One region of the Streptococcus thermophilus genome, then DNA from elsewhere that is predicted to be linked to it. Evidence: predicted binding sites of a transcription regulator. Region 1 holds the regulator's gene; the other holds the start of a gene.
What was found. Region 1 encodes HrcA, which represses chaperone genes, less so after heat shock. Its sites were predicted from a motif close to TTAGCACTCNNNNNNNNNGAGTGCTAA; they were not measured.
Positions count from the first base shown of each region.

Region 1 (15,498 bases):
TAGTTCAAAAGGGCTACCAAAAAGGTGATGAGATTCTTATTGATTCTATCCCACGTGCGCTTGCTGAGACTGATTTTGTCTGCTCATCTGTTAATATTGGTTCAACAAAAACTGGTATTAACATGACAGCGGTACGTGATATGGGACGTATCATTAAAGAGGCTTCTGAGGCAGATCCAATGGGTCCAGGTAAATTGGTTGTCTTTGCTAATGCGGTTGAAGATAATCCATTTATGGCAGGTGCCTTCCACGGTGTTGGTGAGGCTGACGTTGTAATCAATGTTGGGGTTTCAGGTCCTGGTGTTGTGCAACGTGCTGTTGAGAAGGTTCCAGGTGAAAGTTTTGATGTTTTAGCTGAAACAGTTAAGAAAACTGCCTTTAAAATCACACGTGTAGGGCAGTTGGTTGGTCAAATGGCTAGCGAACGTCTAGGTGTCGAGTTTGGTATTGTAGACTTGTCTCTTGCACCAACTCCAGCAGTAGGTGATTCGGTAGCTCGTGTACTTGAAGCCATGGGGCTTGAAGTTGTTGGTACGCATGGTACTACTGCGGCTCTAGCTCTTCTTAATGACCAGGTTAAAAAAGGTGGTATCATGGCATGTAACCAGGTCGGCGGTTTGTCAGGTGCCTTTATCCCTGTTTCTGAAGATGAAGGAATGATTGCAGCAGTTCAATCTGGGCATATCAACCTTGAAAAATTAGAAGCCATGACGGCTATCTGTTCTGTTGGTCTAGACATGATTGCCGTTCCAGCTGATACGCCAGATACAACAATTGCGGCCATGATTGCCGATGAAGCGGCTATTGGTGTCATTAATCAGAAAACAACAGCTGTTCGTATTATTCCTTATGGTAAGGAAGGGGACATGTTGGAACTTGGAGGTCTTCTTGGTTATGCACCAGTAATGAAGGTAAACAAAGCTTCATCGGCTGACTTCATTGCGCGTGGTGGCCAAATCCCAGCCCCTGTTCACAGCTTTAAAAACTAAACGGATGATAAGTGCTTTACCGGATTGGTAAGGCATTTTCTGATGATTTCGCTAGCTAGATAGTCAGGTGGATTTGTGCTATAATGAGTTCAAAATGACGGAAAGAAGGAGGAGTCATGAGTAAGGTTAAGTTATATATCGCGAGACACGGCAAGACTATGTTTAACACTATTGGTCGTGTCCAAGGTTGGTCTGATAGCCCTTTGACCCCGTTCGGTGAAGAAGGAATTCGTGAGCTGGGAGTAGGTCTGAAAGCGGCAGGTATCCCGTTCAAATCTGCTTATTCTAGTGATTCAGGTCGAGCTATTCAGACCATGGACATCATTTTACGTGAGATGGGTTTGGAAACTATTCCTTATAAACGTGACAAACGTATTCGTGAGTGGTGTTTTGGTAGTTTTGAGGGTGGCTATGATGGCGAGCTTTTTTATGGTGTGTTGCCGAGAACAGCTGCTTTTCAAGGTAAGAATATACATGATGTAACTTATCCTGAGCTTGCCCAGAGTATCCTTGATGTAGATACGGCTGGTTGGGCAGAATCTTGGGAAGTTCTCAGAAAACGTATTATAGAAGGTTTTACAGCTATTGCAGAGGATCTTGAAAGATCCGGTGGTGGTGATGCTTTCGTCGTTAGTCACAGTATGACCATTGCAACTTTTGCTTGGTTAATGGATCCTTCTGTCGAGCATCCTCCATTGGACAACGGTTCGGTTACTGTCGTTGCTTATGAAAATGGTAAATTCACATTGGAAACACTTGGTGATATGACTTATCGTCAGGTTGGACGAGAGATAATAGAAAAAAGACAATGGTAAAAGATAGCTATCCAAGTCGCCGTCAGGCGAAAAAACAAACCAATTGGTATTTGGTTATCAGTGGCGTCTTGACTGTAATTCTTTTAGTTACAGCAGGACTTTATTCAGTATTTGGTGTCAGTCGTACGGTCCAACAAACCAATGGATCGTCAGTAACAAAAAATAGTAAGGAAGTTACCGATTCGACTCAAAGCAAGGATACAAAAGGACTACCTGATGTATCGCCTAAAGACTGGAAATTGCTTTTGGTAAATCGAGATAATAAGTCTAAAGAGCTTAATCCTGAGCTTGCTAACGTAGATGGTGTTTCTGTAGATGCGAGAATTGCGAAAAATGTTGAAGAATTTTTAGCAGCAGCTCAAGAAATTAATCCAAGCTATCATTTGATTTCGGGTTATCGTAGTGTTGCTTATCAGACAGAACTTTATAACAGTTATGTTCGGCAGGAAATGGCTGATGATCCGACTTTGACAGAGTCCCAGGCTGAGAAGAAGGTTCAGACTTATTCACAACCACCAGGTGCTAGTGAGCATCAGACAGGTCTTGCGATTGACATGAGTACTGTAGACAGCTTAGATGAAGCAGATCCAGCTACTGTGGCTAAGGTCAAAAAAATAGCGCCAAAGTATGGCTTTGTTCTTCGTTTCCCAGATGGTAAGACATCGTCAACAGGTGTGGGGTATGAAGATTGGCATTTCCGCTACGTTGGTAAAGAATCAGCAGAGTACATGACTGCACATAATCTTACTTTGGAAGAATATCTGGTACTATTAAAGGAGAAAGCTAAGTGAGACGACGTTTTAAACTAAAAGCCTTTATAATCTTAGTTGCTGTTTTCGCTTTAGGGATTCTCTTACCGCTGATTCGTCATGCATCTACAGCTGATAATGCTCGTACGGTAAAGGTTGCCTATACGCAGAAAGGGTTTATTGAAAACTTAGCGCCAACAGCACAAAAAATGTCTAAAAACTATGGTGTCCCTGCGTCGATTCTCCTTAGCCAAGCCGCATATGAGTCGAACTATGGTTGTAGTCTCTTATCTGTTAAATACCATAATATCTACAGTCTCCCTGCTCGGCCAGGACAAGAACATATCTATCTAAAGGATAATGTTTATAGTAAAGGCAAATGGCAATATCAAAAAGTAGATTTTGCAGTTTTTAGAGACTGGTCAAGTTCTATGTCATCTTATCTAGAAGAACTGCACCAAGGTAGATGGGGAGAATCAACCTATAAAGAGGTGGCAGGAACTACGAGTTATAAAGTTGCGGCAGAAAAGCTACAAGCTGCAGGTTTTAATAGTGATCCTGATTACGCTAAACATCTTATTTCTATTATTGAGACCTATAATTTGGTAAAATATGATCGCTGAGATTAGAACACCCCTAAGGGTGTTTTTAATGTTTCTAGGTCTCTAGATGTATTTTTAGCACTCTTTCAAAAAGAGTGCTAATTTTTTTGTTTTTTGGGTTGACATGTTTAAGTTTAGGTGTATAATAGAATCATAAGTTAGCAGTCGTTATATGAGAGTGCTAATAAATAGAAATGAGGTGACATCGTGATTACGCAAAGGCAAAACGCTATTTTGAATTTGATAGTTGAGATGTTCACTCGTACACATGAACCAGTTTGTTCTAAAGCATTACAAGACTCAATTGATTCAAGTTCAGCGACCATTCGTAATGACATGGCTAAGTTAGAAAAGATGGGTTATCTTGAGAAAGCTCATATCTCTAGTGGACGCATGCCAAGCCGAGCAGGTTTCCAGTATTTTGTTGCTAATTCTTTGAATCTTGATACGATTGATGAACAAGATGTTTACCAAGTCGTCAAGGCCTTCGACTTTGAAGCTTTTAAACTTGAAGATATCTTGGATGCGGCGGCAAAGCTGCTGGCAGAAATGACAGGATACACAGCAGTGATTCAAGATGTGGAACCGACCAGACAGCGTCTGACAGGATTTGAAATTGTTCAGCTGTCTAATCATGATGCGTTGGCAGTTCTGACTCTAGATGAATCTAAGCCGGTGACAGTTCAGTTTGCCATTCCAAAGAATTTCTTGTCAAGCGATTTGGAAATTTTTCATAAGCTTGTTCAAGGACGGTTTTTAGGAAATACTGTCTTAGATATCCATTACCGATTGAGAACAGAGACTCCTCAGATTGTGCAAAAGTATTTTAAGATAACAGATAATGTTTTAGATTTGTTTGACTATATCTTTTCACACCTCTTTAAGGAACTGATTTTTATAGAAGGTAAGGTTGCATCACTGGCCTATGCTGATTTGAACACTTATCAATTTTTGGATAATCCACAACATGTGGCTCTTGCGCTTCGATCAGCTATCTCCGATGATGAAGTGACCAAAATTTCGGTCGCAGAATCAACTGAAGAAGCTCTTGAAAATGTCACGGTTATGAGTCATAAATTCTTGATCCCCTATCGTGGGATGGCACTCATGCATGTGATTGGACCCATTGAAATGGATTATCGTCGCATGGTTAGTTTAGTCAACGTTATCAGTCGAGTTCTGGTTATGAAACTAACGGATTATTACCGTTATCTCAATAGCAACCATTACGAAGTTTTCTTAAGCCGTAACGTTTTAAAAAATATAGAAAGAGGTGAATGCCTTGACTGAAGATATTAAAAAAGAAGAAGTAAAAGAAGAGGAAGCTACCGAGACAAGTGAAGAAGTTGTAGAAGAAACAAAGGAAACTTCTGAGCTTGAAGAAGCTCAAGCGCGTGCAGAGGAGTTTGAAAATAAATACCTTCGTGCCCATGCAGAGATGCAAAATATTCAACGCCGTGCTAAAGAAGAACATCAACAATTACAAAAGTATCGTAGCCAAGATTTAGCAAAAGCAATCTTGCCAGCACTTGATAACATTGAACGTGCTCTTGCTGTTGAAGGATTGACTGATGATGTTAAAAAAGGTTTGGAAATGATACAGGAAAGTTTGATAAATGCTCTTAAAGAGGAAGGAATCGAAGAAATCGCAGCAGACGGCGAGTTCAATCACAACTTCCATATGGCTATTCAAACCATTCCTGCAGATGATGAGCATCCGGCGGATACCATCGCACAAGTCTTCCAAAAAGGCTACAAACTCCATGACCGCATCCTACGCCCAGCCATGGTAGTAGTATACAAAGAGAACTAAAAAAACCTTGTCCGAAACGACAATAAACTATGAGAGAAAAGATAAGAGGCAAGCCGAAGGTTTGCAAAAAGAAATATCAGAAAAGAAGAAAAAGCTTAAAAAAAGATTAGAAAAAGCTTAAGGAGATAAAACATATGTCTAAAATTATTGGTATTGACTTAGGTACAACAAACTCAGCAGTTGCAGTTCTTGAAGGAACTGAACCAAAAATCATCGCTAACCCAGAAGGAAATCGTACAACTCCATCTGTAGTTTCATTCAAAAATGGTGAAATCATCATTGGTGATGCTGCAAAACGTCAAGCAGTCACAAACCCAGATACAGTAATCTCTATCAAATCTAAGATGGGTACTTCTGAAAAAGTTTCTGCTAACGGCAAAGAATACACTCCACAAGAAATCTCAGCAATGATCCTTCAGTACTTGAAAAGTTATGCTGAAGAATACCTCGGTGAAAAAGTAACCAAGGCTGTCATCACAGTTCCAGCTTACTTTAACGATGCTCAACGTCAAGCAACTAAAGATGCTGGTAAAATCGCTGGTCTTGAAGTAGAACGTATCGTCAACGAACCAACTGCAGCAGCGCTTGCTTATGGTTTGGACAAGACTGACAAAGAAGAAAAAATCTTGGTCTTTGACCTTGGTGGTGGTACATTCGACGTATCTATCCTTGAACTCGGTGATGGTGTCTTTGATGTATTGGCTACTGCAGGGGACAATAAACTTGGTGGTGATGACTTTGACCAAAAAATTATCGATTACATGGTTGAAGAATTCAAGAAAGAAAACGGCATCGACTTGTCAACAGACAAGATGGCTCTTCAACGTTTGAAAGACGCAGCAGAAAAAGCTAAGAAAGACCTTTCAGGTGTAACTTCAACACAAATCAGCTTGCCGTTCATCACGGCTGGTGAAGCTGGACCCCTTCACTTGGAAATGACTTTGACTCGTGCCAAATTTGATGATTTGACTCGTGACCTTGTAGAACGTACTAAAACTCCAGTTCGTCAAGCCCTTTCAGATGCAGGTTTAAGCTTGTCAGACATTGACGAAGTCATCCTTGTTGGTGGTTCAACTCGTATCCCAGCTGTTGTAGAAGCAGTTAAGGCTGAAACTGGTAAAGAACCAAACAAATCAGTAAACCCTGATGAAGTAGTTGCTATGGGTGCTGCTATCCAAGGTGGTGTGATCTCTGGTGATGTGAAAGACGTTGTCCTTCTTGACGTAACACCGTTGTCACTTGGGATCGAAACAATGGGTGGCGTCTTCACAAAACTCATCGAACGTAACACAACAATTCCAACATCTAAATCACAAGTCTTCTCAACTGCAGCAGATAATCAACCAGCCGTTGATATCCACGTTCTTCAAGGTGAACGCCCGATGGCAGCAGATAACAAGACTCTTGGACGTTTCCAATTGACTGATATCCCAGCTGCACCTCGTGGTGTCCCACAAATCGAAGTAACATTTGACATTGATAAGAACGGTATCGTATCTGTTAAAGCGAAAGATCTTGGAACTCAAAAAGAACAAACAATTGTCATCCAATCTAATTCAGGTTTGACTGATGAAGAAATTGAAAGAATGATGAAAGATGCTGAAGCAAATGCTGAAGCAGATGCAAAACGTAAAGCAGAAGTAGAACTTCGTAACGAAGTCGACCAAGCTATCTTTGCCACTGAAAAAACAATTAAAGAAACAGAAGGTAAAGGCTTTGATACAGAACGTGATGCTGCCAAATCAGCACTTGATGAGCTTAAGAAAGCTCAAGAATCAGGTGATCTTGATGACATGAAGGCTAAATTGGAAGCTCTTAACGAAAAAGCCCAAGCCTTGGCAGTTAAACTCTACGAACAAGCAGCAGCGGCACAACAAGCTCAAGCAGGAGCAGAAGGCGCACAAGCAGCAGATAACTCAGGCGACGATGTCGTAGACGGAGAGTTTACTGAAAAGTAAGATGTAAAGACTGTTAAAATCTCACAGTGAAAATAGGAAATCAGGCGAAGAAGCTTTAGTTTCTAGAAAGAATTGCACCTAAAGGTAGCCTTATATGTAGTTCGCTAAAGCGAAGACTGCTACGTCTCTTTTTCACACAGAAGTTAAGGTGTGCTCAATTCAACCTTACGAGTTCAAAAACAAAGCATAAGAAGAAATCCAGAGGTTGCAAACCAGCCTCTGTTTTTCGCTAAAATAAGTGAAGTGAATATAATGTATATTTTACTTCGTTTCGTAACAAATAAAATAGAAAGGATCAAAGAGTGTTCGTCGTTGAACACGGGCTAAGGAATAAGCCAAAAAGATAGATGGTTTTGAGGGACCAGTAGTCCATCTTCGAAACTATTACTTTGGCTTTCTCCATTAGATGCCCTTTGTATCTTAAATTATGAACAATACCGAATATTACGATCGTCTTGGGTTATCTAAGGATGCCTCTCAAGACGAAATTAAACGTGCCTATCGTAAGCTGTCTAAAAAATACCACCCAGATATCAATAAAGAACCGGGTGCGGAAGAAAAATATAAAGAGATTCTAGAGGCCTATGAAACTCTAAGTGATGCCCAAAAACGTGCAGCCTATGACCAATACGGACCAGACGGTGCGAACGGCTTTGGTGGCCAAGGTAGCTTTGGTGGCTTTGATGGTGGTGCAGGCTTCGGAGGTTTTGAGGATATCTTCTCGAGCTTCTTTGGTGGCGGTGCTACTCGCAATCCAAATGCTCCTCGTCAAGGAGACGACCTTCAGTATCGTGTCAACCTAAGTTTCGAAGAGGCTGTTTTTGGTGCTGAAAAAGAAATTCACTACAATCGTGAAGTGACGTGTAAGACATGTTCAGGATCTGGTGCTAAACCTGGGACAAGTCCTGTAACCTGTGGTCGCTGTCATGGTCATGGGGTTATCAATGTTGATACACAAACACCACTTGGTATGATGCGTCGTCAAGTAACCTGTGACGTCTGTCACGGAACAGGTCAAGAAATCAAGGATCCTTGTCCAACTTGTCGTGGAACAGGTCGTGAAAAACAAAGCCATACAGTATCTGTTAAGATTCCAGCGGGTGTTGAAACAGGTCAACAAATCCGTCTTGCAGGCCAAGGTGAAGCTGGTTTCAACGGTGGTCCTTATGGAGACCTCTTTGTAGTCATCAATGTTAATCCAAGCGATAAATTTACTCGTGATGGATCGACAATTTACTATACACTTAACATTTCTTTTGTCCAAGCAGCTCTTGGTGATACTGTTGAAGTACCTACCGTTCACGGTAATGTTGAGATGGTTATTCCAGCGGGTACTCAAACAGGTAAAACTTTCCGTCTAAAAGGAAAGGGAGCACCACGTCTTCGTGGAGGTTCACAAGGGGATCAACTCGTTACTGTCAAGATTGTAACTCCTACGAAGCTGAATGATGCTCAAAAAGAAGCTCTCCTTGCATTCGCAAAAGCAAGTGGTGATGAAAAGGTTGCACCACAGAAAAAAGGATTTTTTGACAAAGTAAAAGATGTTTTGGAGGATTTATAAAGAAAGGACGCTAAAAGCGTCTTTTTCTTTATTTTGGAAGCTGTATGGGGTCAGTTGGTGATTGACATACTTTTTATCCTTAAAGAAATCTGATATGATAATTTTATGGTTAGATATAAAGCGACAATTTCTTATGATGGAACACTTTTTTCAGGTTTTCAAAGACAACCAAATGCTCGTTCTATTCAAGAAGAGATTGAAAAGACTCTTTTGCGGCTAAATAGTGGTACTCCTGTAACTGTACACGGGGCAGGCCGAACAGATGCTGGTGTTCATGCTTATGGACAAGTTATCCACTTTGATTTACCTCGGGAGAGGGATCCAGAGAAGCTGCGTTTTGGTTTAGATACACAGTGTCCAGATGATATTGACATTGTTAGTATCGAGCTTGTATCGGAGGAATTCCATGCACGTTATAGTAAACATATTAAAACCTATGAATTCCTAGTAGATGCAGGGCGACCTAAGAACCCCATGATGCGTAATTATGCTGTCCACTATCCCTACCATCTAAGTCTAGCTCTTATGCAAGAGGCTGCTATGGAATTGGTTGGCACACATGATTTTACAGGCTTCACAGCTTCAGGGACCTCTGTAGAAAATAAAGTGCGTACAATTACCCAGGCAAGTGTATCTATCGATGAGAAAACTGGGTTTTATGTCTTTACTTTTTCTGGGAATGGCTTTCTTTATAAGCAAGTTAGAAATATGGTTGGAACATTATTGAAAATTGGAAATGGACGCATGCCAGTTTCGCAAGTGAAGACCGTGTTGGAAAGTCGTGACCGCAATCTTGCGGGACCAACCGCAGCAGGTAATGGTTTATATTTGAAGGAGATACGATATGAGTGATGAATTGGTATTAGCGATTTCAGGGAATGATATTTTTAGTGGTGGCGGGCTTCATGCGGATTTAGCGACATTTACAACTAATAAACAAAATGGCTTTGTAGCTATTACCTGTCTAACAGCTATGACTGAGAATGGTTTTGAAGTTATTCCAATCGATAGTAAGGCATTTAAACAACAACTTGACTCACTAAAAGATGTTCCTTTCTCAGCAATAAAAATTGGTTTATTACCTAATGTTGAAATTGCGGAATTAACCTTAGACTTTGTTAAAAAATGTCCAGAAATTCCAATTGTATTGGATCCTGTTCTAGTTTGCAAGGAGACACATGACGTTGAGGTTTCACAGCTACGTGATGAATTGGTTAAATTCTTCCCTTATGTTACAGTCATTACTCCAAATCTCCCAGAAGTAGAACTTCTTATTGACAAAAGAATACATACTATTGATGATATGAAGCTTGCAGCTAGTTGCTTAAAAGAATTGGGTGCTAAGAATGTCGTTGTAAAAGGTGGCAACCGTCTAGATGGTAATAAAGCATTAGATGTTCTATACAATGGAAAAGAATACAAAATATTTGAGAAACCTGTTCTAGATAAAAATAATACAGGGGCAGGATGTACATTTGCTTCCAGCATAGCCAGTGAATTAGTCAAAGGATTTTCAGAAACGGAAGCTGTAGCCAATGCTAAGGTCTTTGTTTTTGAATCAATTAAACAGTCGAATGAATATGGAGTCGTTCAATATGCAAAATAAGAAAATAAAAAAACTAACGTTATTAGCCATTCTAACGGCTTTATCAGTAACCTTTGGGTTTGTAGCGAAAATTCCAACTCCAACAGGACTATTGACTTTGGTAGATGCAGGGATTTACTTCACAGCCTTCTACCTTGGTAAGAAAGAGGGAGCTCTTGTAGGAGGTTTATCTGCTTTTTTGATTGATCTCTTATCATCTGCTCCTCAATGGATGTTCATAAGTCTATTTATTCATGGTGTACAAGGCTATTTTGCAGGGCTAAAAGGTGGCTACCGTCCCCTAGGTCTACTACTAGCCACTGTTGTAATGGTTGGTGGCTATGCCCTTTCTTCGGTATTTATGTACGGAACAGGAGCTTCAATCGCAGAGTTGGTTCCTAATTTTTGTCAGAATGGTTTAGGCATTGTAATTGGTTGGCTATTATATCAAGCGTTCAAAAGAGTTCAATCAAATAAATGACAACAGATTTGTGATAAGCCTCTTGACAGCTATCCAAAAGGGTGCTAAGATATAAAAGTTGTCTTAAGTGATTTGTCTCTAACTCGTAAAGGTTCTAAAACTTTTAAAAAAGCTATTGACAAGTTTAAGAAGGGATGATAATATAAAAAAGCTGTTTCGCGAGAGACGGCCAGCACGAAGAAGAGAAAAAAACTTCAAAAAAAAGTGTTGACAAGCTATTCTATCTTTGCTAGAATATAGAAGTTGTCTCAAGAGAGGCAAAGACCTTTGAGAACTGAATAAGAAACCAAGTGCAGGGTTATGATAGAAGAATTATAACCTGTCAATTTACAAGAATAAATCGTCAGACGACGGTAATGAGTTAACGCTCGAACAATTATTAAAGTATTAATGAGAGTTTGATCCTGGCTCAGGACGAACGCTGGCGGCGTGCCTAATACATGCAAGTAGAACGCTGAAGAGAGGAGCTTGCTCTTCTTGGATGAGTTGCGAACGGGTGAGTAACGCGTAGGTAACCTGCCTTGTAGCGGGGGATAACTATTGGAAACGATAGCTAATACCGCATAACAATGGATGACACATGTCATTTATTTGAAAGGGGCAATTGCTCCACTACAAGATGGACCTGCGTTGTATTAGCTAGTAGGTGAGGTAATGGCTCACCTAGGCGACGATACATAGCCGACCTGAGAGGGTGATCGGCCACACTGGGACTGAGACACGGCCCAGACTCCTACGGGAGGCAGCAGTAGGGAATCTTCGGCAATGGGGGCAACCCTGACCGAGCAACGCCGCGTGAGTGAAGAAGGTTTTCGGATCGTAAAGCTCTGTTGTAAGTCAAGAACGGGTGTGAGAGTGGAAAGTTCACACTGTGACGGTAGCTTACCAGAAAGGGACGGCTAACTACGTGCCAGCAGCCGCGGTAATACGTAGGTCCCGAGCGTTGTCCGGATTTATTGGGCGTAAAGCGAGCGCAGGCGGTTTGATAAGTCTGAAGTTAAAGGCTGTGGCTCAACCATAGTTCGCTTTGGAAACTGTCAAACTTGAGTGCAGAAGGGGAGAGTGGAATTCCATGTGTAGCGGTGAAATGCGTAGATATATGGAGGAACACCGGTGGCGAAAGCGGCTCTCTGGTCTGTAACTGACGCTGAGGCTCGAAAGCGTGGGGAGCGAACAGGATTAGATACCCTGGTAGTCCACGCCGTAAACGATGAGTGCTAGGTGTTGGATCCTTTCCGGGATTCAGTGCCGCAGCTAACGCATTAAGCACTCCGCCTGGGGAGTACGACCGCAAGGTTGAAACTCAAAGGAATTGACGGGGGCCCGCACAAGCGGTGGAGCATGTGGTTTAATTCGAAGCAACGCGAAGAACCTTACCAGGTCTTGACATCCCGATGCTATTTCTAGAGATAGAAAGTTACTTCGGTACATCGGTGACAGGTGGTGCATGGTTGTCGTCAGCTCGTGTCGTGAGATGTTGGGTTAAGTCCCGCAACGAGCGCAACCCCTATTGTTAGTTGCCATCATTCAGTTGGGCACTCTAGCGAGACTGCCGGTAATAAACCGGAGGAAGGTGGGGATGACGTCAAATCATCATGCCCCTTATGACCTGGGCTACACACGTGCTACAATGGTTGGTACAACGAGTTGCGAGTCGGTGACGGCGAGCTAATCTCTTAAAGCCAATCTCAGTTCGGATTGTAGGCTGCAACTCGCCTACATGAAGTCGGAATCGCTAGTAATCGCGGATCAGCACGCCGCGGTGAATACGTTCCCGGGCCTTGTACACACCGCCCGTCACACCACGAGAGTTTGTAACACCCGAAGTCGGTGAGGTAACCTTTTGGAGCCAGCCGCCTAAGGTGGGACAGATGATTGGGGTGAAGTCGTAACAAGGTAGCCGTATCGGAAGGTGCGGCTGGATCACCTCCTTTCTAAGGAAAAACGGAATGTACTTGAGTTTCTTATTTAGTTTTGAGAGGTCTTGTGGGGCCTTAGCTCAGCTGGGAGAGCGCCTGCTTTGCACGCAGGAGGTCAGCGGTTCGATCCCGCTAGGCTCCATTGAATCGAAAGATTCAAGTATTGTCCATTGAAAATTGAATATCTATATCAAATTCCATATGTAAGTAATTACATATAGATAGTAACAAGAAAATAAACCGAAACGCTGTGAATATTTAATGAGTTAGGTCGAAAGGCCAAAAATAAGGTTAAGTTAATAAGGGCGCACGGTGGATGCCTTGGCACTAGAAGCCGATGAAGGACGTGACTAACGACGAAATGCTTTGGGGAGCTGTAAGTGAGCAATGATCCAGAGATGTCCGAATGGGGGAACCCGGCAGGTAATGCCTGTCACTCATTACTGTTAAGGTAATGTAGAGGAAGACGCAGTGAACTGAAACATCTAAGTAGCTGTAGGAAGAGAAAGCAAAAGCGATTGCCTTAGTAGCGGCGAGCGAAACGGCAAGAGGGCAAACCGAAGAGTTTACTCTTCGGGGTTGTAGGACTGCAACGTGGACTTAAAGATTATAGAAGAACTACCTGGGAAGGTAGGCCAAAGAGAGTAATAGCCTCGTATTCGAAATAGTCTTTATACCTAGCAGTATCCTGAGTACGGCGAGACACGAGAAATCTCGTCGGAATCTGGGAGGACCATCTCCCAACCCTAAATACTCTTTAGTGACCGATAGTGAACCAGTACCGTGAGGGAAAGGTGAAAAGCACCCCGGGAGGGGAGTGAAATAGAACCTGAAACCGTGTGCCTACAACAAGTTCGAGCCCGTTAATGGGTGAGAGCGTGCCTTTTGTAGAATGAACCGGCGAGTTACGATATGATGCGAGGTTAAGTTGAAGAGACGGAGCCGTAGGGAAACCGAGTCTTAATAGGGCGCATTAGTATCATGTCGTAGACCCGAAACCATGTGACCTACCCATGAGCAGGTTGAAGGTGAGGTAAAACTCACTGGAGGACCGAACCAGGGCACGTTGAAAAGTGCTTGGATGACTTGTGGGTAGCGGAGAAATTCCAAACGAACTTGGAGATAGCTGGTTCTCTCCGAAATAGCTTTAGGGCTAGCGTCGATGTTAAGTCTCTTGGAGGTAGAGCACTGTTTGGGTGAGGGGTCCATCCCGGATTACCAATCTCAGATAAACTCCGAATGCCAATGAGATATAATCGGCAGTCAGACTGCGAGTGCTAAGATCCGTAGTCGAAAGGGAAACAGCCCAGACCACCAGCTAAGGTCCCAAAATATATGTTAAGTGGAAAAGGATGTGGGGTTGCACAGACAACTAGGATGTTAGCTTAGAAGCAGCTATTCATTCAAAGAGTGCGTAATAGCTCACTAGTCGAGTGACCCTGCGCCGAAAATGTACCGGGGCTAAAACATATTACCGAAGCTGTGGATACCTTTATAGGTATGGTAGGAGAGCGTTCTATGTGCGAAGAAGGTGTACCGTGAGGAGTGCTGGAGCGCATAGAAGTGAGAATGCCGGTATGAGTAGCGAAAGACAGGTGAGAATCCTGTCCACCGTAAGACTAAGGTTTCCAGGGGAAGGCTCGTCCGCCCTGGGTTAGTCGGGACCTAAGGAGAGACCGAAAGGTGTATCCGATGGACAACAGGTTGATATTCCTGTACTAGAGTATATAGTGATGGAAGGACGCAGTAGGCTAACTAAACCAGACGATTGGAAGTGTCTGGCCAAGCAGTGAGGTGTGATATGAGTCAAATGCTTATATCTTTAACATTGAGCTGTGATGGGGAGCGAAGTTTAGTAGCGAAGTTAGTGATGTCACACTGCCGAGAAAAGCTTCTAGCGTTAATTATACTCTACCCGTACCGCAAACCGACACAGGTAGTCGAGGCGAGTAGCCTCAGGTGAGCGAGAGAACTCTCGTTAAGGAACTCGGCAAAATGGCCCCGTAACTTCGGGAGAAGGGGCGCTGACTGATGGTCAGCCGCAGTGAATAGGCCCAAGCAACTGTTTATCAAAAACACAGCTCTCTGCTAAATCGTAAGATGATGTATAGGGGGTGACGCCTGCCCGGTGCTGGAAGGTTAAGAGGAGTGCTTAGCGTAAGCGAAGGCATGAATTGAAGCCCCAGTAAACGGCGGCCGTAACTATAACGGTCCTAAGGTAGCGAAATTCCTTGTCGGGTAAGTTCCGACCCGCACGAAAGGCGTAATGATTTGGGCACTGTCTCAACGAGAGACTCGGTGAAATTTTAGTACCTGTGAAGATGCAGGTTACCCGCGACAGGACGGAAAGACCCCATGGAGCTTTACTGCAGTTTGATATTGAGTATCTGTACCACATGTACAGGATAGGTAGGAGCCTATGACCTCGGGACGCCAGTTTCGAGTGAGGCGTTGTTGGGATACTACCCTTGTGTTATGGCTACTCTAACCCAGATAGGTTATCCCTATCGGAGACAGTGTCTGACGGGCAGTTTGACTGGGGCGGTCGCCTCCTAAAAGGTAACGGAGGCGCCCAAAGGTTCCCTCAGAATGGTTGGAAATCATTCGCAGAGTGTAAAGGTATAAGGGAGCTTGACTGCGAGAGCTACAACTCGAGCAGGGACGAAAGTCGGGCTTAGTGATCCGGTGGTTCCGTATGGAAGGGCCATCGCTCAACGGATAAAAGCTACCCTGGGGATAACAGGCTTATCTCCCCCAAGAGTTCACATCGACGGGGAGGTTTGGCACCTCGATGTCGGCTCGTCGCATCCTGGGGCTGTAGTCGGTCCCAAGGGTTGGGCTGTTCGCCCATTAAAGCGGCACGCGAGCTGGGTTCAGAACGTCGTGAGACAGTTCGGTCCCTATCCGTCGCGGGCGTAGGAAATTTGAGAGGATCTGCTCCTAGTACGAGAGGACCAGAGTGGACTTACCGCTGGTGTACCAGTTGTTCTGCCAAGAGCATCGCTGGGTAGCTATGTAGGGAAGGG
Region 1 is NZ_CP038020.1:486,266-501,763, forward strand. It holds gene E3C75_RS02670 (PFL family protein) at 1-989, shown strand, start outside; gene E3C75_RS02675 (histidine phosphatase family protein) at 1,106-1,804, shown strand; gene E3C75_RS02680 (M15 family metallopeptidase) at 1,798-2,595, shown strand; gene E3C75_RS02685 (glycoside hydrolase family 73 protein) at 2,592-3,176, shown strand; gene hrcA (heat-inducible transcriptional repressor HrcA) at 3,363-4,445, shown strand; gene grpE (nucleotide exchange factor GrpE) at 4,438-4,968, shown strand; gene dnaK (molecular chaperone DnaK) at 5,103-6,926, shown strand; gene dnaJ (molecular chaperone DnaJ) at 7,354-8,487, shown strand; gene truA (tRNA pseudouridine(38-40) synthase TruA) at 8,593-9,339, shown strand; gene E3C75_RS02715 (bifunctional hydroxymethylpyrimidine kinase/phosphomethylpyrimidine kinase) at 9,332-10,093, shown strand; gene E3C75_RS02720 (ECF transporter S component) at 10,083-10,553, shown strand; rRNA gene E3C75_RS02725 (16S ribosomal RNA) at 10,940-12,487, shown strand; tRNA gene E3C75_RS02730 (tRNA-Ala) at 12,542-12,614, shown strand; rRNA gene E3C75_RS02735 (23S ribosomal RNA) at 12,762-15,498, shown strand, end outside.

Region 2 (15,498 bases), 560 kb from region 1:
GCTTGCAGAGCCGTAGCCAAACCAGCTTCACTACTGTTATGATAGAGAATCCCGAAGGTGGCAACAACTGTCTCCTTGGCTGCTAAACCTGTGAGAGCAGCAACTGTTGCCTGCCAATTCCCAAAGCCAAGAGGCTCAAAAATCCAGGACAAGTCTTTACCCAAAGTTGCTAAGATACTCACTTCCGTATCAACGTTCTGTAACATAAAGTTGTAGTTGGACATGAACCAAATCAGGACAGTCAAACTGAAAATAATTGTTCCCGCACGTTTAACAAAACTCATGGCCTTACCAAAAGCATAACGTAAGACTGATAGAACTTTTGGCCAGTGGTAAGCAGGTAATTCCATGATAAAAGGACTTGTCAAACCACCTAAAAAACTAGTCTTTTTGAGAGCGATACCTGATAAGATGATGGTAGCTATCCCAATAAAATAGGTACTTGGTGCCACAAAAGAATTACCAGGGAAGAAGGCCCCTGCAATTAAAGCAATAATTTCCAACTTGGCCGAACAAGGCATGAAGGTTGCTGTCATAATGGTAATCCGACGATCCCTTTCATTTTCAATAGTCCGGCTAGACATAACTGCTGGAACACCGCATCCTGTTGAAATCAGCATGGGAATAAAGGATTTTCCAGATAGTCCAAAACGACGGAAAATACGATCCATAACAAAGGCTATACGACTCATATAACCAATATCTTCAAGCACACCTAAACAGATAAATAGCACGAAGATTTGAGGAAGGAAACCAAGTACCGTCCCAATCCCAGCTACAATACCATCAACAATCAGAGACTTAAGCCAATCCTGAACTTGGAGATAATCAAGACCAGAAGATACCAAATCAGGAACATACTTACCAAAGAGGACATCATTAGCCCAGTCTGTCCACATGGTTCCAACGGTCTGGATAGATAAGAAGTAGACCAAATACATGACTACTGCAAAAATTGGCAAAGCCAAAATACGATTGGTAACAATCCTATCAATCTTATCCGACAAGGTTAAAGCGAAATCTTCTGTATGACTCTCAGCCATCTGACAAACACGCTCGATAAAAGCATAGCGCTCGTTAATGACAATTGACTCCGCATCTTCTGTGAAAATTTCTTCAGTGATACGAATGATATCTTCGATTTCTTTTCGTTGGAATTGGGACAAGTCTAGCTCAGCCTCAACTAAAGAATCCTGTTCAAAGAGTTTAATGGCATAAAAACGCGCAGACCTTTGTGGCACCGAATTTCCCAAGACTTCTAAAATTTGCGAAATGGCAGCTTCCAACCTATCATCGTATATTGGAAAGGCAAGGTCACCAACCGTAGAAGTCGTTGTATGAGCTGCCTTTTTCACTACCTGATCCACACCAGTTTGTTTGAGGGCACTGGTGGCCACTACTGGCACACCTAGATGGTAAGACAATTTATCTACATTAATCTTTTTTCCCTGACCATCCAAAACGTCAATCATATTGAGGGCAATAGTGACTGGAATACCTGTCTCAATTAACTGCGTTGTAAGATAAAGGTTACGCTCCAAATTTGTCGCATCAACCACATTTAAAATGCTGTCAGCCCTTTGGCTTAACAAATAATCACGCGCCACCTTTTCTTCAGGACTGTAGGGTGACATTGAGTAAATTCCTGGCAAATCTTGGATTTCTAAATCCTTATTCTTTTTGACCAGACCACTCTTTCGCTCAACAGTAACCCCTGGCCAGTTCCCAACACGCTGATTATGTCCTGTTATTAGGTTGAATAAACTGGTTTTACCACTATTAGGATTACCTATTAATGCAATTTCTGTCATTTTTCCTCTCCCTCGTCCAACATGACCACACTAATCATTTGCGCTTCTGACTTGCGTAAGGTTAATTCATATCCTCTCAAACTAATCTCTAGGGGGTCTCCCAAAGGTGCTACTTTACGCAACAAAACACGTGTACGCTTTGTAATTCCCATATCCATAAGACGTCGTTTGGTTTCATTTGCTGAGAAGATATCCGTAACTATGGCAGAATGTCCGACTGGTAGTTCAGAAAGAGGGATTTTTTTCTGGTCCTCCTCTGCAGGAGCCAAATCAATTTTATCCAGAATCGAAGCATCAAAGGCTAAGCGACTACCTTTAACAATAATAATAGCGCTGTTCTTGGTCTTAGTTACCACCTCAATAGTTTCACCAGCAGCCAGCCCTAGGTTAGATAAATGCAAAAGACTATCCTTAGGGAGGTTAATGCCAAGAATTCGGTAAGGTGTTTTTAAGACCGCATCATATATGAGCATCTTTCTTTACCTACTTAATTAGTTTTGATATGACATCATTATAGCATATTTATCCATCTTTTCCGTAATATTATCCTAAACAAGAATGATTCTAGAAAAGAAAAAACACAAACAGAAAAAGACTGGAAAGCTTCCAGTCTTCACAGACAATGTTTATATGCTTAATAGATATCTTACAAAACCTTACTCAAGAAATCCTTAGTACGCTCTTCCTTGGTATTGTCGAAAATTTCTCGTGGCGTGCCTTCTTCGACAATAACACCGCCATCCATAAAGATGACACGGTCAGCTACCTCATAGGCAAAGCCCATTTCGTGGGTAACGATTGCCATTGTCATCCCTGATTTAGCGAGGTCTTTCATAACTGCAAGAACTTCACCAACCATTTCTGGGTCAAGGGCTGATGTGGGTTCGTCAAACAAGAGAACGTCTGGATCCATAGCCAAACCACGAGCAATCGCAATACGTTGTTGCTGACCACCTGATAGACTCGTTGGGTAGGCATCTGCCTTATCTTTCAACCCAACCTTTTCTAAAAGCTCCATAGCCTTAGCTTCAGCATCAGCTTTAGAAACACCCTTAGTTTTAATCGGTGACAAAGTGATGTTTTCTTTAACCGTCATATTCGGGAAGAGGTTGAACTGTTGGAAAACCATTCCCATCTTTTCACGCATTTTGAAAATATCGTTGCTCTTGTCTGTAATATCTACACCTTCAAAGGAAATCACCCCTTTTGTAGGCGTTTCAAGTAAGTTCATTGAGCGTAGGAAAGTTGATTTACCAGATCCTGAAGGACCAATGATAACCACTACTTCACCTTTTTTAATATCTAAATCAATCCCTTTGAGAACTTTGTTTTTACCAAAATACTTGTGGAGATTTTTAATCTCAATAATTGTTTCTGCCATTATTTACGTCCCTTCCCAAGTCGTTTTTCCATTTGTTTCAAAAGTGCAGTCATAGCCGTTGTCACAATCAAATAATAGAAGGCTGCGAACAAGAGTGGTGTCAAAGTCAAGTAGGTTGTCGTTGCAACAGTTTGTGCACCATTCCACAACTCCATAACCCCGATAGTTTGCAAGAGTGAACTATCCTTGATAATAGTGACAAACTCGTTACCCAAGGCAGGCAAGATATTTTTAATAGCTTGAGGCAAGACCACATAACGCATGGTATTCCATGGTCGGATACCAAGTGAGTAAGCTGCTTCAATCTGACCTTTAGGAATAGACTCAATACCTGCACGCACACTCTCAGAAATATAAGCACCACTGTTCAAAGAAAGGACGATAATACCTGGAACGATACGTGACAAATCAAGATTCAAAATCCCAAACTGAACAGTTGGAAGATTCATATGGATAAGGTTAAAAGCAATCATAATCTGTACAACCATAGGTGTTCCACGGAAAACCCAAACATAAAGGCTTACTAACCACTCCAATGGTTTGATTCCAGAACGTTTGGCCAAGGATACCAAGACACCAAGGATGGTTCCAAAGAAGACCACGCAGACTGAAATCATAATTGTTACTAAGACACCATAGTTAAAGTAAGACCAAAACTGTGGTAGAAATGAAAAATTCATCAAGATACTCCTTACTAATATTCTTCAATATTATATCAGAAGACTGTATAATAATAAAGTATTTTTCTTATAAATGCGATATTTCGGTATAAAAAAATAATGATTGACATAGCAATCAAAAACTCTACGAAAACTTTTGAAGTGACTCCATTTTTTTTGCAATTAAAACAAGCATAAACCGAAACTCTCGCCCTAAAAAAACACCTGAAACTATTGAGTCCCAGGCATTTTGAATTTTTGGACCCCTATCTGAGGATCCAAATTAATTATTAGTAAAGCAAATCGTAGATTTCCATTGCAATCAAGTCGATGCTATCAAACGAGTATGACTCGCGAGCTTCAACGTCACGCAATATGTACACTGGACCATTTTCAGGATCGTTACTAAATGATACTTCAGCAACAACTACTCCTTCACGTTCAAAATTACGTTTCGAATTACCACCATCAGCCGCCATCATTTCCAGACGGTTAATGATTCTCACCAAATGTGATTCCATGTTATCTCTCCTATAAATTGTGTATTTCCTACTTATTTTATCACACTTACGGGAAAAATGGGGGAATTTTAAATATTTTTCAAGGAATTGTACATAATAGCCTTGATTGAATGCATACGATTCTCAGCTTCTTGGAAGATGATTTCACTGTATTTATGAAATACTTCATCTGTAATTTCTAACTCAGCCAGACAATATTTTTCATAAATTTCTTGTCCGATTTGAGTATTAAGATCATGAAATGCTGGGAGACAATGCATAACGATGATATCTGGATTTTCGACCTTAGCAAGTAAGCCTACGTTAATTTGATAAGGCAATAGTAAATCTATCCTTGATTTAAAATCTACCTCTTCGCCCATAGAAACCCAGACATCAGTATAGAGAATATCCACTCCTTTAACCTCTGAGATATCATCTGTAATGGTTATGTCAGCCCCATTATTATGTTTCTGAGCTAGCTCTACAATATCAGCCTCTGGCTGAAGTATTTCTGGCGAAATAATCTTAACATTAACGCCCAAGATAGCCGATGTCACCAAGAGAGAATTAGCAATATTGTTACGACCATCTCCAATATAAGCAATGGTCAAGTCCTCTAGACTACCAAAGTGCTCCTTCAAGGTCATGAAATCCGCAATCATCTGAGTTGGATGCCAAGTATCTGTCAAACCGTTCCAAACCGGAACACCAGAGTACTTAGCCAAGTCCTCAACATCCTCTTGTTTAAAACCACGGTACTCGATTCCATCAAACATAGAACCAAGGACCTTGGCCGTATCAACAACCGATTCCTTCTTACCCAGCTGAATGTCTCCAGCACCAAGATAGGTTACATTCATTCCTAGATCCTGACCAGCCACAGTGAAGGCTGAACGGGTTCTTGTCGATGTTTTTTCAAAAATCAATGCAATATTTAAACTATCTAAATATTTATGCGGAATTCTATTTTTCTTTAACTGTTTAAATTTTATAGATAAATCAATCAACTCCTCTAGTTCCTGTTTAGTAAAGTCGATTTCTTTCAAGAAGGATTTAGTTTGTGTCATAGGTATCTCTCTTTCATTCTGAATAATATAAAATATTATATTATATTTATGTATTTTCAACAAGTAATTTTGTATTAAAACTCATTTTTAGCAATCTTGTTCCTCAATTGCCAAAAATAGATTCTTTTTACTTGCAATATAACTAATGCATGCTATAATAGAATCATAGATTTGACCTTTTTTGACCAATATATTTTCAAATAAAGGTCTTTCCCAACTCAGATAGAAAGAGGTACTGATATGCTCTGCCAAAACTGTAACCTTAATGAAGCTAGTATCCATTTGTATACCAACGTAAATGGTAATCAGCAACAAGTTGACCTCTGTCAACATTGTTATAAAATCATGAAATCTGATCCAGAGAACCCCCTTAACCAATTCAATCAAGCAGGAGGTTCCAACTTCTTCGACGATTTCTTCAGTGACCTAAACAACTTCCGTTCTTCTAACGGAGACCTTCCTAATACACCTCCAACACAAGAGGGAGGTAACCGTGGAAACGGTGGTCCAGGCCGTCCTGGAGGACCACGTCAACAAGCCCCTCAACAACCTCAAGGCCTTCTCGAAGAATTTGGAATTAATATCACAGATATTGCTCGTCGTGGAGACATTGATCCTGTCATTGGTCGTGACGAAGAAATCATTCGCGTCATCGAAATTCTGAACCGCCGTACCAAGAACAATCCTGTTCTTATCGGTGAACCTGGTGTTGGTAAGACCGCAGTAGTCGAAGGACTTGCCCAAAAAATCGTTGATGGAGATGTGCCACAAAAACTCCAAAGCAAGCAAGTTATCCGTCTTGATGTTGTAAGCCTAGTTCAAGGGACTGGTATCCGCGGCCAGTTCGAAGAACGCATGCAAAAGCTCATGGAGGAAATCCGCCAACGTCAGGATGTTATCCTCTTTATTGATGAAATCCATGAAATTGTAGGAGCTGGTAATACTGGGGACGGCAATATGGATGCTGGAAACATCTTAAAACCTGCACTTGCCCGTGGAGAGCTTCAACTTGTTGGAGCAACAACACTCAACGAATACCGTATCATTGAGAAAGATGCGGCACTCGAACGTCGTATGCAACCTGTTAAGGTAGATGAGCCAACAGTTGAGGAAACAATCACAATTTTGCGTGGTATCCAGCCTAAATATCAAGACTACCACCATGTCAAATACACTGATGAAGCCATTACTGCAGCTGCAGAATTATCCAACCGCTACATTCAGGACCGTTTCTTGCCAGACAAGGCCATCGATCTTCTCGATGAATCTGGCTCTAAGATGAATTTAACCCTCAATTTTATCGATCCTAAGGACCTCGATAAACGTTTGATTGAAGCTGAGAATCTTAAAGCTCAGGCTACTCGTGACGAAGACTTTGAAAAAGCTGCTTATTTCCGTGACCAAATTGCTAAATACAAGGAAATGCAACAGCAAACCATCAAAGACCAAGATATGCCTATCATTACTGAAAAACATATCGAAGCCATTGTCGAGCAAAAAACCAATATTCCTATCGGTGATTTAAAAGAAAAAGAACAATCTCAACTTCTCAACCTCGCCGATGACCTTAAGGCGCATGTTATTGGCCAAGATGCCGCAGTTGATAAGATTGCCAAAGCTATCCGCCGTAATCGTGTTGGACTTGGTGCACCAAACCGCCCAATTGGTAGCTTCCTATTTGTAGGCCCTACAGGAGTCGGTAAAACTGAACTCTCCAAACAGTTAGCCATCGAGCTCTTTGGTTCATCTGATAGTATGATTCGTTTTGACATGTCAGAATACATGGAAAAACACGCTGTTGCTAAATTGGTCGGTGCTCCTCCAGGCTATGTTGGTTACGACGAAGCTGGGCAATTAACTGAAAAGGTCCGCCGTAACCCTTATTCACTCATTCTCCTTGATGAGGTTGAAAAAGCTCACCCAGATGTGCTTCACATGTTCCTTCAGATACTTGATGATGGTCGTCTGACTGATGGTCAAGGGAGAACTGTAAGTTTCAAAGATACCATCATCATCATGACTTCAAATGCTGGTACTGGTAAAGTGGAAGCAAGTGTAGGTTTTGGAGCTGCTCGTGAGAATCGTACCAATTCTGTTATCAACCACCTCGGAGATTTCTTCAGTCCTGAATTCATGAACCGTTTTGACGGTATTATCGAGTTCTCTGCCCTAAGCAAGGAAAATCTCCTTACTATCGTGGACCTTATGCTTGATGGCGTCAACCAACGCTTGGCAAACAACGGTATCCACCTCAGTGTAACTGATAAAGTTAAGGAAAAACTGGTTGACCTTGGTTATGATCCTAAGATGGGTGCTCGACCATTGCGTCGTACAATCCAAGACCACATCGAAGATGCCATTACAGACTTCTACCTTAAAAATCCAAATGAAAAAGATCTCAAGGCTGTAATGACTTCAAAGGGACACATCACCATTAAATCTGCTCAAAAAACTGAAAAAACTTCTCAGAAAACTGAAGCATTAAAAGAAGTCAACTAAGGAAAGAAACCAAGTCGAATGACTTGGTTTTTTATACTTTTACATTTTCTCTTTGTAAAATTATCCCTAATTCTGCCTAAATCAATAGGAAAATGAGGAGTTTTTTAGTATAATGTAGGAAAATAAACCTAAGGAGCAACTCATGAATCCAACATTTGGTGACAAGGTTGAGGAAGCTCATTATCAAACACGTTACGGTGTTTATGCTGTAATTCCTAACCAAGACAAGACAAAGATCATTTTAGTGCAGGCTCCTAATGAAGCTTGGTTTCTCCCAGGCGGAGAAATCGAAGCAGGTGAGGATCACTTTAGTGCCTTAAAACGCGAGTTAATTGAAGAAATTGGGTACACAGCCACTTTAGGTCAGTACTATGGACAAGCTGACGAATACTTTTATTCAAGCCATCGTGACACATACTACTACAATCCAGCCTACATTTATGAAGTTGTAGATTTTTCAGAGATTGGAAAGCCCCTTGAAGATTTCAACAACCTGGCATGGTTTCCAATTGATGAAGCAATTGCCAAGCTAAAACGTGGTAGCCATAAATGGGGAATCGAACAATGGAAAGCAAGCAATACACTAACTGCCAAATCCTAGGAGGAAACTATGAAACTCATTAATACAACCCGGACCCATCAAGAACTAGTAAACAATCAACTCGATAATACAGATGCCTTTCTTGTAGAGACATACTCTGCTGGAAATACAGATGTTGTCTTTACACAAGCACCGAAACATTACGAACTTCTGATTTCAAATAAACACCGTGCTGTTAAGGACAACGAATTAGAAGTTATCCGTGAATTCTTCCTCAAACGAAAAATTGACAAAGACATCGTTTTGATGGACAAACTAAGAACAGTACACACAGATAAATTAATTGAGATCTCATTCCCAACAACTGTATAAATTCAAAAAGAAGCCGTAGCCAACCGCCACAGCTTCTTTTTTATAAGACTTTAGAAGCTTGGTCCAAGACTTCCATAACCTGGCGGCTATGCTTCAACTGCTTGGCAACACTTTCAAAATCCATTGTCGCAATCATTTTTCAAAAGCTACAAATTTATCATACATACGATGGTTTAAGTTATTAAGATTAGTCACAATCTCTTCTTGACCATTAAGAGTAAGACCAATTTCAGGAAGGGTGTTGGTTGCACCAAAAATGGTAATAGCTCCCTTATCACCTTGAATAGTTGAGCGAATTTCAGCACTACAGTCCTTTGCTCCAATGGCAACAGCCTTAAAGTTACCATAGTCCAAAACTAAAATTCCTGAAGTATCTACTCCTCGCTCTACATTCGGTAGATATTCCACACGATTAGGATTTCCAAAAAGACCAACAAGAAGATGAATATTATAGATATTAAGATCTCTAAGCGCTCCACCACCAATTTCAGGATTGAAGGCAGGAGCAATTTCTCATCGCTTAAAGGCATCGTAACGTGACGAATATTGGGAATAATTGATGTTGACAATTTTGATATCACCAATTTCAGATAAGGAGTACTTGATAACTTTAAAATTTTCCAAATATTGATTTGTTATTGCTTCTATCAAGAGAAGCTCTTTTTCTTAAGCAAGCTTAATCAGCTCTTCGAACTCTTCCAAATGCAGGGTAAAAGGTCTCTCACAGATGACATGCTTGCCAGCCAGAAGTGCTTGCTTGGCATAATCATAGTGAGTATGATTAGGTGTTCCAACATAAATGGTGTCAACATCTGGATTGGACAAGATGGCTTCATAATCACTTGTCGCCTGAGTTAGACCATATTGTTTGGCTAAAGTTTCAGCCTTATCAAGTGATTGTGGTGTCGACATTATAGCCTTCAGCTCAATGTCCTCAATAGTCGTTAACACAGGAAGGACCTCTGTAACAATCATTCCTGTACCTAATAGTGCGAGTTTCATTAAACTACCTCCTTCTTTCTCTAAACGCTTTTATACATGGAGTAATTCCATAAACACAACTATAATGAAAGAGGACTCCCATAGAAGCCCTCCGAGACTTAGTTACGTCCAAGCAGTTTCTTAACTCCTTGAATGGCTTTATATTTTAGCGGTTGTGGATAATAACGGAAAGTTCCCATCTTACGAACGATATAACCATTAAAGTTTTGTTTAAATCGCAAAACCCCATCAGAACCATCAAAGATGCCCATGATACCAAGGAAATTATAGAAACCAATACCACGTTTAATAGCCTGTGTCATCACATACTCCTGCAAGAGTGCAGGTGCATAAAACTTATTAAATTCAGGGTAAGAGCCACTGAAAAGATAGACTGCCTCTTGAGGTGTGTAAACGAAAAGACTTCCGGCTAGAACAATGTCTTCCTGACCATACTTGTCAATAAAGGCAGTTGCTTCGCCCTTGCGAACATCAAAAGTCTCAAACTGACTTAATAGCTCCCTCAATTGGTTTTGTTTTTTCTCAGATTTTGGATTGGTCTCTAAATCAGCTTGTAATTTGACAATTCTAGCTCTCAACTTTGCCTGATTACTCTCTAAATGATCAAAGTAATCTTGAAAATTCAGGGTAGCTACCATAAAATCAGCATTATCACCAAAAGCATCATAAAAATCTTGATAATAATCTAAAGATTTGTCACTATACTCACGACGATCAGAGGTCGCTGAAGTGATTTCTTTAAAAATAGATAACTCATCGCGTTTCAATTTCTTCAGTTTAATACCGAATGTTTTGGCTTTTTTTACAAGAGGTTTCCCTTTTTTACTGAATGATTTGATGAGATCTTTTTCTTCAATCCCAGACAATTCTTTAACATAGTGCCAATCGGGCTCACCACCAGGATACCCTGTCTGCAAACCATCAAAACTATAACCTAGGTCAGTCAATTGACTAATCAATTGCTTCTGCTCACTACTTATTGGTTCACCATTACTATCAAAGATTTGATAAGTATCATAAGGTTTGATTACCAGTTCAAGAGCACCATTTGCCTTAGCATAGTCCTTCAAACATTGGTAAAAGTCACTTAGATGAGCCACACTTGAGTGAATTGGTCCACAATTCACCTCCATACGAAGCCCACCGGTCATAGGCATACTATAGACAATCGCTGAAACTTCTATTTGGTTACCTTCTTTCCAGGCAACATAGCTAATGCTAAATCCACGTTTCTCAAGAAGCTTAGCCATTTCTTCAGTTTGCATAAAAGAACGCTCAGAAACCTGTTGAGCATGTGTATTAAATTCTTCTTTAGTTACTTGAATAAAGCTCATTTTTTTCCTTCCTAAAATGGATACAGTAAATTACTAGTGAGATAAACAGCAAGAGAACAAGTATTGCCACTAACGGTAGTCGGATTGGACGACAATTAAGCAACAAATCCCCACTGACAGCATAAATAACGGAGAGTGGGGTCATCCCAATTAGTGGCGCTAAAATCCTTGTCCTTGTGGGTAATTTCATCTGAACATAAGCGTAATTGACCAAAGCTGATGGGATAAAAGGAATAGAGAATGCTAGGAAAATACCAATAAAGCGATGTTTAAAGTACTCATCATAGTTTAGGAGTTTCTCCATACGTTTAGACTTATCAAGTCTTCTTAAAATTTCAATTCTAGTCAAATTATCAAAAGTATTACCTATAATATTCAAGGGAATTGAAAGCAAAGGGGCATAAAGTAGCCCAACAAAAATACAAAAAATAGAACTTGAAACTCCAAAAATAGCTAATGACAGAATCATGAGACTAATAAGAACAAGTGCATTTAAAAAATTTGCCTGCTTAAAAACCAATTTTAAAAAGGTTTGATCATGATTAGCATTCCTCTATTTCTTGATTTTGGGGATAAAGTTATTTAAAAGAAGCCATAAGATTACCAGAATTAAACCTGCTATCCCTATAAAAAATACCCTTTTTAGTCATTACATTTTCACAAATTTAATCACTCCTTTTATTATAACAAAAAAATACCTTCATTGATTTAGAAAGGCATCTTTTACTGTGATTACTTGTTAATCAAATTTTCTTGAGACTTGTTTTCCAAGGTACCATTTTTAAAGTTAAGAGTAAGGCTACCTGTTTTCCCTTTCTTAGTTACAAGGTTAGATGACCAAAGTGCTTGTGTCATTGTCGCATCAGAAGAAACAGCGATAGAATAAACATCTGGTACCCCAAGTGTTTTGACCGCATTATCATAGCTAGTTCCATTTTTAAGATCTTCATACATTTTCAAAGTGATTTTAGAATCCCGAACGTAAGAAAAAGTTGAAATTGACTTAACAACGGTACTATTGTTAAAAAGTTTTGCTGTAACAACAACATTATCATACTGCCAATTATAGACATCAAGCGTGGCGTCTCCTGCCTGCTCATGACTAGTTGATGTTGGCTCACCAAACCACCCCTTCAAACTATCAAGATTTGATCCCCCAGAAAACTCCTGAGAAGCATTTGCCATGATAATCTTATCAAAGTTCTGACGAACATTTCCATGCTTAACAGTTAAAACCTTTGATGCTTCATTATCCAAAGAACCTTTCGTCTCAGTCTTAGACGAAGAATTTCCGCAAGCAGCTAAGGAAACAAGTGAGACACCTAAAACGGTCAAAGACAAAAATTTTTTCATAATAAGTTACTATACACAAATAAAAGGCTGACGCCTCAAGTTTTTATGGAGCCGGTGGGAGTCGAACCCACGTCCAAGCATCTGCCAACATATTCGTCTACGACCATAGGTTATGTCTTTCATTTAACAGATAGGCGACACATAACTCAAGCCTTCTATATGCGAGCCTATAAATCTCTTTTCGACCAGCTAGGCAATGATCGAACGTAGCTTATAAATCAATAAAACTTCTAAACAAACATAAGCAATCTGCTAGAAGTCACGCGAGCAGGTGTTTAGGCTGCTACAGCGTAAGAATTAGTATTTTTTGCAGTTATATTTAACTGAGCGTTAACGTCGCCACACGAGTCGCAGAATATGCCTCATAATGCCTGTCGAATCCGTAACGACCCCAATATGAGATATTGATTATTATAGCAAAATTTTTAATAAATAGCAAAAAATTACCAAGATATACACAAAAGTATAGACTATGTACAATTTATTAGCATCTAGCTTTCTACCCAATTTACAGAAATAGATAATTCGGTTATTATTACAAATTACTATTCATTGACTTTCTCCCTAAACTCTAAAGATACTATATATCAGTTACCTTTTCTAACATTCCCTGAATTTAAAGAGCACTCTTGATAGATTTAACAACTAAAAAACGCTGAAAGCACTACGCTCTCAACGTTTCCACTTTGCACCCTAAGGGAATCGAACCCCTATCTCAAGAACCGGAATCTTACGTGATATCCATTACACTAAGGGTGCTAACAGTATACTATTATAGCATACTATATAATATAAAAAAAGACATGTTTCCATGTCTCTTTATTATCTTACAATTCGATATCTCCGAAAAGATCCGCCATTGAGAATCCAGATTGAGTTTCTGGAAGTTCGTAGTCACGTTTTTCTTGACGTTTTGGACGGCGTGGACGAGATTGACGCTTTTCGTTGTTTTCCCCTTCAGCGTTAGCTGGACGTTCTTCAAGAGCTTTGATAGAAAGTGATACACGTTCTGCATCAGCGTTTACTTCAAGAACTTTAACAGTAACGTCTTGACCTACTGAAAGAACATCTTTTGGATTTTCAACACGTTTGTGTGAAATTTGTGAGATGTGAACAAGTCCATCGATTCCTGGTAATACTTCAACGAAACCACCAAAGTCAGTCAAACGCTTAACTTTACCTTCGATTACATCACCAGCAGCAAGTTTTTGTTCAACACCATCCCATGGTCCAGGTGTTGTTGCTTTAAGTGAGAGTGATACACGTCCTGCTTCTTCGTCGATAGCAAGAACTTTAACTTCAACTTCATCACCAACAGATACAACTGATTTAGGTGAAACGTTACGTTCGTGAGACAATTCAGTCACGTGAACAAGTCCGTCTACACCACCAAGGTCAATGAAAGCACCGAAGCTTGTCAAACGAGCAACTTTACCAGTTACTACTGAACCAACTTCAAGTTTAGAGAAGACTTCTTTACGAGCTTCTATAGCTTCTGCTTCAACAACTTCACGACGTGAAAGGATGAAACGGTTTTCAGCTGGATCAACTTCTTTAATTTTAGCGTCAAATTCTTGACCTACGAATTTTTCAGTGTTACGAACAAAACGAGTATCAATCATTGAGGCTGGAATAAATCCACGGAGTCCTTCAAATTCAACTGAAAGTCCACCTTTAACAGCACGTGTTACTTTAACAGTAACAACTTCTTCTTCACGACCAACAAGTTTATCCCAAGCTTTGCGAGCCTCCAAGCGTTTTTTAGATACAAGGTAAGTTACAGTATCAGTATCTTTACCAACAACTTGACGAAGAACAAGCACTTCAAGTGTTTCACCATCTTTAACAAGGTCGGCAACGTTTGCGTCACGTTCATTTGTCAATTCACGACGTGTCAAAACACCTTCGATACCTGTTCCTTCGATAACAACATTTGCTTGATCATTATCTACTGAGATAACTTCAGCTGTTACAACGTCACCTGTGCTAACTTCGCTAACACTATTTAGCAATTCTTCAAATTCGTTCATTCTAAAAAAATCCTCCAACAAGAGCCAGCCAATTCTGACCCTTGATAACAATATATTTTTCAAGGTACCCGCAAAGACAATTATTAACATAGACGGTGCCAATGCACCCGATACCATTGACTGGGGTAGCTGGATTCGAACCAACGCATGAGGGAGTCAAAGTCCCTTGCCTTACCGCTTGGCTATACCCCAATAACAAAATGCTATAAAAAAACATCTAAGCACTTGATATCGTATATTCCGATTCAGTTTCTTAGACATGGAGAGAGAGGGATTCGAACCCCCGAACCCGAAGGAGCGGATTTACAGTCCGCCGCGTTTAGCCTCTTCGCTATCTCTCCTTAAGAACAAGAAACAGTATAACACAGTTTCTTGATCAAAGCAAGCCTTTACTTTGGATTTTAATGATTAAGATTGTAGGCTTCGATAATGGCAGCTATTGCATCATCCATTTTCTTGTGGAAACCTGCTACATTTTCTTTATCAACAACGGCAAACTTTCCATCGATTTCTACAATTTGTCCGATGACTTTCTTTCCAACAAGAAGCTCAAAACCTTCAATGGTTGCTTTGTTTACAATGACTTTGGCATCTTTGATTTGGATTTCAATTTTTTTGTCTTTTTTACTCATAGATCTATACCCGATACCTAATTCGAGCCATCCTTTCTTAGTGTATGTCCTTAATTTTACCGAAAAAGAGAAAAGCTTGCAAGGGCAAGCTTTAAAATAATCATTTATTTACTTGGAATTAGTCAACTTTGACAATCCATCCTTCTGGGGCCTCAACGTCACCAAATTGGATACCTGTTAACTCATCATAAAGTTTCCGTGTTACAGGTCCGACTTCTGTTTCTGAATAGAAGACATGGAAGTCATCACCGTGTTGTACACCACCAATTGGTGTGATAACAGCAGCTGTACCACAGGCACCGGCTTCGACAAAT
Region 2 is NZ_CP038020.1:1,051,009-1,066,506, reverse strand. It holds gene feoB (ferrous iron transport protein B) at 1-1,811, opposite strand, end outside; gene E3C75_RS05610 (ferrous iron transport protein A) at 1,808-2,284, opposite strand; gene E3C75_RS05605 (amino acid ABC transporter ATP-binding protein) at 2,458-3,192, opposite strand; gene E3C75_RS05600 (amino acid ABC transporter permease) at 3,192-3,872, opposite strand; gene E3C75_RS05595 (DUF1797 family protein) at 4,142-4,372, opposite strand; gene argF (ornithine carbamoyltransferase) at 4,441-5,421, opposite strand; gene E3C75_RS05585 (ATP-dependent Clp protease ATP-binding subunit) at 5,662-7,920, shown strand; gene E3C75_RS05580 (NUDIX hydrolase) at 8,063-8,521, shown strand; gene E3C75_RS05575 (DUF1827 family protein) at 8,531-8,833, shown strand; partial or broken gene E3C75_RS05570 (Gfo/Idh/MocA family protein) at 8,874-9,835, opposite strand; gene E3C75_RS05565 (aminoacyltransferase) at 9,934-11,169, opposite strand; gene E3C75_RS05560 (TVP38/TMEM64 family protein) at 11,147-11,638, opposite strand; gene E3C75_RS05555 (DUF3862 domain-containing protein) at 11,902-12,522, opposite strand; RNA gene ssrA (transfer-messenger RNA) at 12,566-12,915, opposite strand; tRNA gene E3C75_RS05545 (tRNA-Arg) at 13,210-13,281, opposite strand; gene rpsA (30S ribosomal protein S1) at 13,350-14,552, opposite strand; tRNA gene E3C75_RS05535 (tRNA-Gln) at 14,673-14,744, opposite strand; tRNA gene E3C75_RS05530 (tRNA-Tyr) at 14,813-14,893, opposite strand; gene E3C75_RS05525 (DUF2969 domain-containing protein) at 14,954-15,184, opposite strand; gene E3C75_RS05520 (branched-chain amino acid aminotransferase) at 15,303-15,498, opposite strand, start outside.
Region 2: a site for HrcA is predicted at 5,509-5,535, ahead of E3C75_RS05585 (ATP-dependent Clp protease ATP-binding subunit). Genes of this name have one in related genera too.